DNA from 2 places in the Crossiella sp. CA198 genome. Region 1 is predicted to be linked to the other one. Evidence: riboswitches for the same ligand, from Rfam matches in the RefSeq annotation. Region 1 holds a riboswitch; the other holds the start of a gene.
The links. A riboswitch is a leader RNA that binds a small molecule or an ion and turns the genes downstream of it on or off. The one in region 1 is predicted to bind cyclic di-AMP.
Positions count from the first base shown of each region.

Region 2: another riboswitch for cyclic di-AMP. It lies ahead of ACTOWY_RS22835 (NlpC/P60 family protein); the one in region 1 lies ahead of ACTOWY_RS12380 (transglycosylase family protein).

Region 1 covers NZ_JBQJIM010000006.1:259,288-263,015, forward strand. Annotated here, with positions in the region: gene ACTOWY_RS12370 (BTAD domain-containing putative transcriptional regulator) at 1-363, opposite strand, end outside; gene ACTOWY_RS12375 (phosphatidylinositol-specific phospholipase C/glycerophosphodiester phosphodiesterase family protein) at 497-1,363, shown strand; cyclic di-AMP (ydaO/yuaA leader) riboswitch at 1,601-1,757, shown strand; gene ACTOWY_RS12380 (transglycosylase family protein) at 1,759-2,433, shown strand; gene ACTOWY_RS12385 (molybdenum cofactor biosynthesis protein MoaE) at 2,507-3,454, opposite strand; gene moaC (cyclic pyranopterin monophosphate synthase MoaC) at 3,433-3,728, opposite strand, start outside.
Region 2 covers NZ_JBQJIM010000013.1:207,566-211,293, forward strand. Annotated here, with positions in the region: gene ACTOWY_RS22830 (basic secretory protein-like protein) at 1-611, opposite strand, end outside; gene ACTOWY_RS22835 (NlpC/P60 family protein) at 700-1,740, opposite strand; cyclic di-AMP (ydaO/yuaA leader) riboswitch at 1,755-1,906, opposite strand; gene ACTOWY_RS22840 (NYN domain-containing protein) at 2,209-3,582, opposite strand; gene ACTOWY_RS22845 (hypothetical protein) at 3,661-3,728, opposite strand, start outside.

The DNA.
Region 1 (3,728 bases):
GTCGGCGTCCTCGGCGGCGCGGGCCCGTTCAGCACCGGCGATCAGGCTCCGCAGCCGGAACAGGTCGAGCTGTTCCGGGGCCAGGTCGACCCGGTAGCCGTGTTCGGTGGTGTTGATCAGATCCGGTCCGGGCAGGGCCTGGCGCAGGCGGCGCACATAGGTATGGAGCGTGGCGCGCGGACTGGCCGGCGGCGCGGACTCCCACAGCGTGCCGATCAGCTCCTCGAACCGGACCTCATCGCCCGCCTGCAACAGCAACGCGGCCAGCAGCACCCGCTGCTTGGCGGCGCCGATCACCAGCAGCGCGCCGCCGACCCGGACCTCCAGCGGTCCGAGCACCCGAAACTCGATCTCCGGTCCCATCAGCCCCCCTGCCCCCAGCCGATGGTCGCACGGCCGGATGTCCCTGGCACGGCAATCAACCGGCCGGTCCCCGTTCACCGGCAGGTCGTTCGTCCGCTTTACTTTCCGCCCCAGACTCACTCGGGAGGTTCGTGTGCGGATCGGATTGCGGGCGGTGCTGGTGCTCCTGGCGGTGGCCGGGTTGCTCGGCGGGTCGGTGGCGCAGGCCGGGGCGGCGGGGCGGGTCAAGCCCCTCGCGCAGGCGCACGCGCACAACGACTACGAGCACGGGCGGCCGTTGCTGGACGCGCTGGACCACGGATTCACCAGTGTCGAGGCGGACATCTACCTGGTGGACGGGGCACTGCTGGTCGGGCACGACCCCGGGGACCTGCGGCCGGAGCGGACCCTGCAGGCGCTGTACCTGGAGCCGCTGCGGAAGCGGGCACTGGCCAATGGCGGACGCGTTTATCCGGGTCGGGGCGGTTTGTTCCAGCTGCTGGTGGACATCAAGACCAACGGGGTGGCGGCCTACGCGGAGCTGGACCGGGTGCTGCGGTCGCCGCGGTACTCCTGGTTGTTCAGCCGGTACCTGCACGGGTTCGTGCTGCGCGGGGCTGTGACCGCGGTCATCTCCGGGGACCGGCCGCGGGCCGCTATGGCTGGTCAGCGGGATCGACTGGCTTTCTATGACGGACGCCTCACCGATCCGAACGACCTCGGGCCTGGCGCGGATCCGAAGCTGGCGCCGCTGGTGTCCGACAACTGGACGAAGTTGTTCGCCTGGCGGGGTGTGGGCGAGATGCCGGCCGCCGAGCGGGCCAAGCTGCGGGAACTGGTCCAGCGGGTGCACGCGGGCGGGCAGCGGCTCCGGTTCTGGGCGACCCCGGACGCGGCGGGGCCGGCCCGCGCGGCGCTCTGGCGGGAGCTGGCGGCGGCCGGGGTGGATCACCTCAATACCGATGATCTTGCGGGGCTCTCCGCGTTCCTACGGGGTCACTCGGGTGCCGCTACGAGGTGAGCCACGCCTCACCGACGGTGATTGATCTCGGTAAGGACACGGCGCGGTAACGGCAGGCTGACCTGGCGCGACACCCGACATCGCAGAACTCCGCCAAACGTTACAGTGACTACGGTCACAGTCCAGAAGGTTTGGCGGACCCCTGCTGGGTTACGTACGGTCGCTTCTCGGTCGGCCCCGAACCGGCCAGCACGACGGGAACCTGTAGCGCCAAGCCCTGTCCAAGCGGGTTCCCGACCAAACCCCGAGCGAAACTTCAACTGGACAGGGGCGGGGGAACCACTTCCGGGCGAGCAGTCAGCGTCCTTGGGGTGAAGCCGGTGCGAACCGGCCGGGCCAGCTCCATCGGCTCGAACCCGACAGCTCACCTCGTAGGCGCGGTTGGCGAGAGGGACATGGCTTCTTACCGAGGCAAGCACCGCAAGCAGTCCAACATCACCCGCACCGTGGCCCGCGTTGTCGTGGCCGGTGCCGTCATTGCCGCCCCGATGGCAGTGGCCGGTACCGCAAGCGCCGCGAGTGGCGTGAACTGGGACGCTCTGGCCAAGTGCGAGAGCGGCGGCCGGTGGAATGTCAACACCGGTAATGGCTTCTACGGCGGCCTCCAGTTCGACCGTGGCACCTGGCTCTCCAACGGTGGCGGCGCGTACGCCCCGTACGCCCACCAGGCCACTCGCGAGCAGCAGATCGCTGTCGCTGAGCGCCTGTACGCGGCTCGCAAGCTCCAGCCGTGGCCGTCCTGCGGCCGGAAGGTTGGCCACGGTGGTGGCGGCGGCAACGCCAAGCCCGCCCCGAAGCCCGCCGCGGCCAAGCCGGTCGTGAAGAAGCAGGCCGCTCCCAAGCCTGTCGTGGCCAAGCCGGTCATCAAGCCGGCCGCGCCGGTCCAGTCCGCTCCGGTCGCCACCGAGCGCAACGGTGCTGACTACACCGTCGTCGCGGGTGACACGCTGTCCACCATCGCGCAGAAGCTGCAGGTGAACGGTGGCTGGAAGGCGCTGTTCGAGCGCAACAAGGACATCGTCAAGAACGCTGACCTGATCTTCCCGGGCCAGCAGCTCGACGTGAAGTGAGTCTGGCGACTCGCTAGGCACGCTCCGCGAAACCCCCGGTCGTTCACGTGGCGACCGGGGGTTTCGTGTGTGTTCAGGGGCAGTTGACCCATTCCTCGGCGCCGTCGGTGAAGAGCTGGCGCTTCCAGATGGGCAGGCGGCGCTTGACCTCGTCGACCAGGTCGGCGCAGGCGGCGAAGGCCTCCCCGCGGTGCTCCCCGGCCACGGCGCAGGCCAGTGCGGCGTCGCCGATCTTGAGCTGGCCGATCCGGTGGCTGACCGCGATGGCTCTGATGCCCTGGTGCCGGAGCGCGATCTCCGCGGCGACCTCGGCGATGACCTCGGCCGCGCTGGGGTGGCCGGTGTACTCCAGCTCGGTCACGCCGCGGCCCTCGTCGTGGTCGCGGACCACGCCGGCGAAGGTGACCACCGCGCCCGCGGCCGGGTGGGCCACCAGGCGGGCGTGTTCCTCCACGTCAACGGGGTCCTCGGTGACCTCGGCACGCAGCACGGCGGCCGCCGGACCCGTCCGCGGGAGCCCGCCGGGGGTGTGGTCGCCGCCGCGAAGCTGGCTCACCGCGTGGTCCAGCACGCCCTCGAGCACCCCCAGACCGTCCCGCACACCGCCCGTGGAGCCCGGAAGGTTCACCACGAGGGTCCGACCGGCCACCCCGGCCAGCCCGCGCGAGAGAGCCGCTGTGGGGACCGCGGGCTGCCCGGCGGCCCGGATCGCGTCCGCCAGGCCGGGCACCTCGTAGTCGAGCACCGCCCTGGTGGCCTCCGGGGTGCGGTCGGTGGGGCTGATGCCGGTGCCGCCGGTGGTGATCACCACGTCGACCCGTTCGGTGACCGCCTTGCGCAGGGCCTGGCCGACCGGATCGCCGTCGGGCACCACCTCGGCCTCGGGCACCCAGAAGCCGCGCTCGCGCAGCCAGGTCACGATCACCGGGCCGGTGCGGTCGGCGTAGACCCCGCTGCTGGCCCGGTTGGATGCGGTGATCACCCTGGCGCTGCGCGGGTTCACGGCTGCGGTCTCGTCCATAGTCCCGTCTTCCCACCCTCCTTGCGGTCAACCCGCACGGCGTCGAGCACCGCGGCCGGGTCCACCGCCTTGACCATGTCGTGCAGGGTGAGCCCGGCGACGGCCACCGCGGTGAGCGCCTCCATCTCCACCCCGGTGCGATCGGTGGTGCGCACCGTCGCGGTGATCATCACCTCGGATTCGCCCAGCGTCAGGTCGAGCTTGACGCCGGAGAGCGCGATCGGGTGGCACAGCGGCACCAGGTCGGGGGTGCGCTTGGCGCCCATGATCCCGG
Region 2 (3,728 bases), on a different contig from region 1:
ACCAGGCAGGGGCCGAAGTCCCACGGGCCACGCCAGGTGCGCCTGCCCTGGGCCTCCAGCGCGGAGTCGGAACTCAGGTACCAGCCCTCGCCGTAGCGGGCGAACAGGTAGCCCATCGGCCGGGTGGTGGCCACCGCGTCGCCGCCGCCCAGGGCGTAGCTCAGCTCCACCCTCGGCGCGAACAGCTCCTCGGCGTCGGGGGCGTAGGAGGTGAGGCCGGAGGTGCCCAGGGCCTCGGCGGGTTCGAGGTGGTAGCGCCAGCTGCTCAGCGGCACGCCCGCCAGGTTGACGAACAGGTTGCGCTGGGCGGTGGCGAAGGCCGAATCGGCGTTGGGGTCCAGGGTGGCCAGGAAGGTGGCCTCGTCCCGGCGCAGGATCGCCTCGGCCCGGCGGCGCATCAGCTCGGCCACGGCCGCGGCACGCGGGGCCTCCGCGGTGGTGGCCGGGGCCTCCGGCGGGACCGGGCGGCCCGCCGCGTCCAGCGTGGTGACCTGGGGCTGCGGGTCGACCGCCTCGCGGGCCTGCGGGGTGGCGACCACGGCCAGCCCAGCAAGCAGCACGGCGGCCACCGCGGCGACCAGCCAGCTCCTGTACCGGCCAACCCCGGACACAGCTGCATCCTAGGGCCGGACAGGCCGCGGGGCCGACACCCGATCGGTGACGGCCCCGCGGAAAAACGGACTTACCTGGACGAGTGGCTCAGGAGCCGACCCCGACCCGGCGGACCGCGACGATGCCGCTCTGCAGCGGGGCGATCTTGACCACGTCGCCGGTGGTGGGCGCGTGCACCATCTTGCCGTTGCCGACCGAGATGCCGATGTGGCCCTTGTAGGCCACCAGGTCGCCCGGCTGGATGGCGCTGATCGGCACCGCGGTGCCGATCCGGGCCTGCTGCGAACTGGATCGCGGCAGCTCCATGCCGACCTGCCGGTAGGCCCAGTAGATCAGGCCGGAGCAGTCGAAGGTGTTGGGACCCTCGTCGCCGTAGACATACCGCGAGCCACGCTTGCTCAGCGCCTTCTCCAGCGCCGCGCCCGCGATCCCGCTGTTGCCGGGGATGTTGATGACCGAGTTGTCCTCGGGCCCCTTGAGCTTGTTCCGCTCATCCTGGGTGAGCTTGTCGTACTGCGCCTTCACCTTGGACCGGCGGGTCTCCAGCTCGGCCCGGCGCTTGTCCAGCTCGGTGGTGATCCGCTTGGCCTCGTCAGTGGCCTTCTGCGCGCGGTCCTTGGCCTCCACCGCACGCTTGCCTGCGTCCTCGGCCTGCTTGATGGTGGCGTGCAGCTTGTCGATGGCGTCCTTGTTGTCGCCCGCGAGCATGTCGAGCAACGCCATCTTGTCCAGGAACTCATTCGGCGAACGCGACATCAGCAGCGCGCTGAGCTGGTTCAGCCGCGCGCCCTCGAAGTCGGCGGAGGCCATCTTGTCGACGTCCCCGCGGAGCTGCCGTTCCTGCTCACGGGCCAGGGCGCCGAGCTTGCTGGCTTCCTCGGCCTCCCTGTTGGCCTTCTCCAGGTCGGCGTTCTTCTTGTTGAGGTCGTCCTTGGCCTCGTGCAGGGATTCCGCGACCTTCTCGGTTTCCTTGGACATTTCCTGGAGCTGCTTCATCGCCTCGGAGGCGTTGGCGGGCAGTTCCGGGTCGGCCAGCGCGGGGGTCGTCGGCGCGAGGCCGACGGCTACCACAACCGCTGAGGCCGCGAGGGCCCCGCGCATTGTGCGCTTCAGTCGATGCGACGCCACGTGGCGTACTACTCCTTCGTGCTCGCTACCGCTTACCGGGTTAGCTGACGGGTTCGGGCCCGAAGTCGCCCTACGCGCGGTGCCCAGGTTCAGGCCCGCCCGATTCACCCCAACTGCCTGGGTCCCCGGTTCGGCCCCCGACAAGCCGATTCGGCGGTGTCTCGCGTTGTCGCCCTCGGTTGGACGACGGTCCGCCGCGAGATCTCGGACAGGTTACGAGTAGTGAGGCCCCCAGTCCACCGCCCAGGGCCGGCCGATGTTTGGCCGCGACCCGGCCGCCCGATCGGACTAGTTACCCAGCGACACAACAGCGCTGTGTAATCGCTCACCATATTCGGCGCGACCTGCGGTGTTGGCCTTCCCTAGAGATCAACTGTCAATACCCACCGACACGGTCCGTCCCTGGTTGCAACCTGGTTCACCCCAGAAAAGTGACGAGCGCCACACGCCAACCGCGTATGCGCGGGCTCACACCCGGCCCAGCCTGGCCAGCAACACCGCCGAGGGCACCGGGTGCGCGCCCCGGCGGCGGATCGAATCGGCCACCGCGCGATCGGAGGTCACCACGACCACCGGACGGCCCTCCGGCTCGGCGGTGACCAGGGCCCGGATCACGTCGTCGGCGAGCACGCCAGGGTCGCTGAAGAGCACCCGCACCCCGCGCGGCGCCGAGGCGGGCACCGCGACCACGCCCGCGCCGTCGAAGACCAGGGTGACCTCGGCCCCGGTGCGCGCGGCCAGCACCGCGAGCTGGTGCACCAGCCGGTCCCGCTGCTCGGAGAGGGTCAGCTCGGGATAGCCGGTCTTGGTCACGTTGTAGCCGTCCACCACCAGGTGCACGGTGGGCAGCGCGAGCAGCCGGTCCAGCGCGGCCGGGTCCTCCACCCGGCCGGGCGCGCCGGTGGCCGGGGTGGCCCCGCGCACGGTGTCGGCTGGCCGGGGACCGCTGCCGCCGAGGGCGAGTTCCCTGCGCAGGCCGGTGACCGCGCCGGCCAGGGTGTCCACCAGCAGCCCGAGCCGGACCTCGTCGGCCTGGCGGGCCTCCCTGGCGGACTGCCGGGCCACCTCGGCCTCGGCCAGCGCCCGGCCCGCCTTGAGCCGCTCGGCCTCGGCGCGTTCGCGTTCCTTGTCCCGTTCGGCGGTGATCGCGGCGACCACCGCCTCGGTCTCGCCGTGGCCCTTGGTCAGCGCGGTCCTGGCCGCCTCGGCCTCGTCCTTGGCCTGGCGCAGCTTCACGCCCTGCTCGCGGAGGCGTTTGCGCAGCCGGTCCAGCTCGGCCTCGCCCTCCTGCCGGACCCGCTCGGCCGCGCCCCTGGCTTCGTCGAGTTCGGCGCGCATCCTGGCCAGTTCGGCCTCCAGGCGCTCGATCCGGGACACGCCCGCGTCGCGTTCGGAGCGCAGCTGGGCGTCCACCGAACGCCGGGCGACCAGCTCCACGTGCAGCGGCGCGGCCGGATCGGCCAGCAGCACGGCCGCGGCCGCGGTGGCCACCGGATCGCCGGGGGCCAGTTCCAGGGTGCTGGGCCGGTGTTCCCGGCACCACTGCACCACCGCGTTGCGGAAGACCGCCGAATCCCGCAGCGCGGCCAGCAGCGGACCGGTGCCCAGCTTCGCCCGTTTGGCGGGGGCGAAGCGGGCCACCGGCCGCAGCGGCTGCGGGATGTCGAGCTGGGGCATGGTGCCCAGCGCCTCGGCGGACAGCTCGGCGAGTCGCGCGCGGACGGCCTCGGGCAGGGAGTCGAACTCCAGCTCGGGCTCCGGCGGCGGCGCACCGTCCACAGCGGACGGACCCGGATCGGGTTCCGGCCGGTCGTGGCTGGTCTGCGCGGGCAACGGGAACACCCGGATAAGGTTAGCCGTCGTCAGCGCCGCTGGCGCGCAGCCACCGTCACGCTCGGCGACGCTTGCGTTGCAAGCTGATCACGCCAGGGCCGGGGCCGGGGTCCGCTCGGGCAGCGGAGCCGGGATCTCCGCGGGGATGGCGAAGT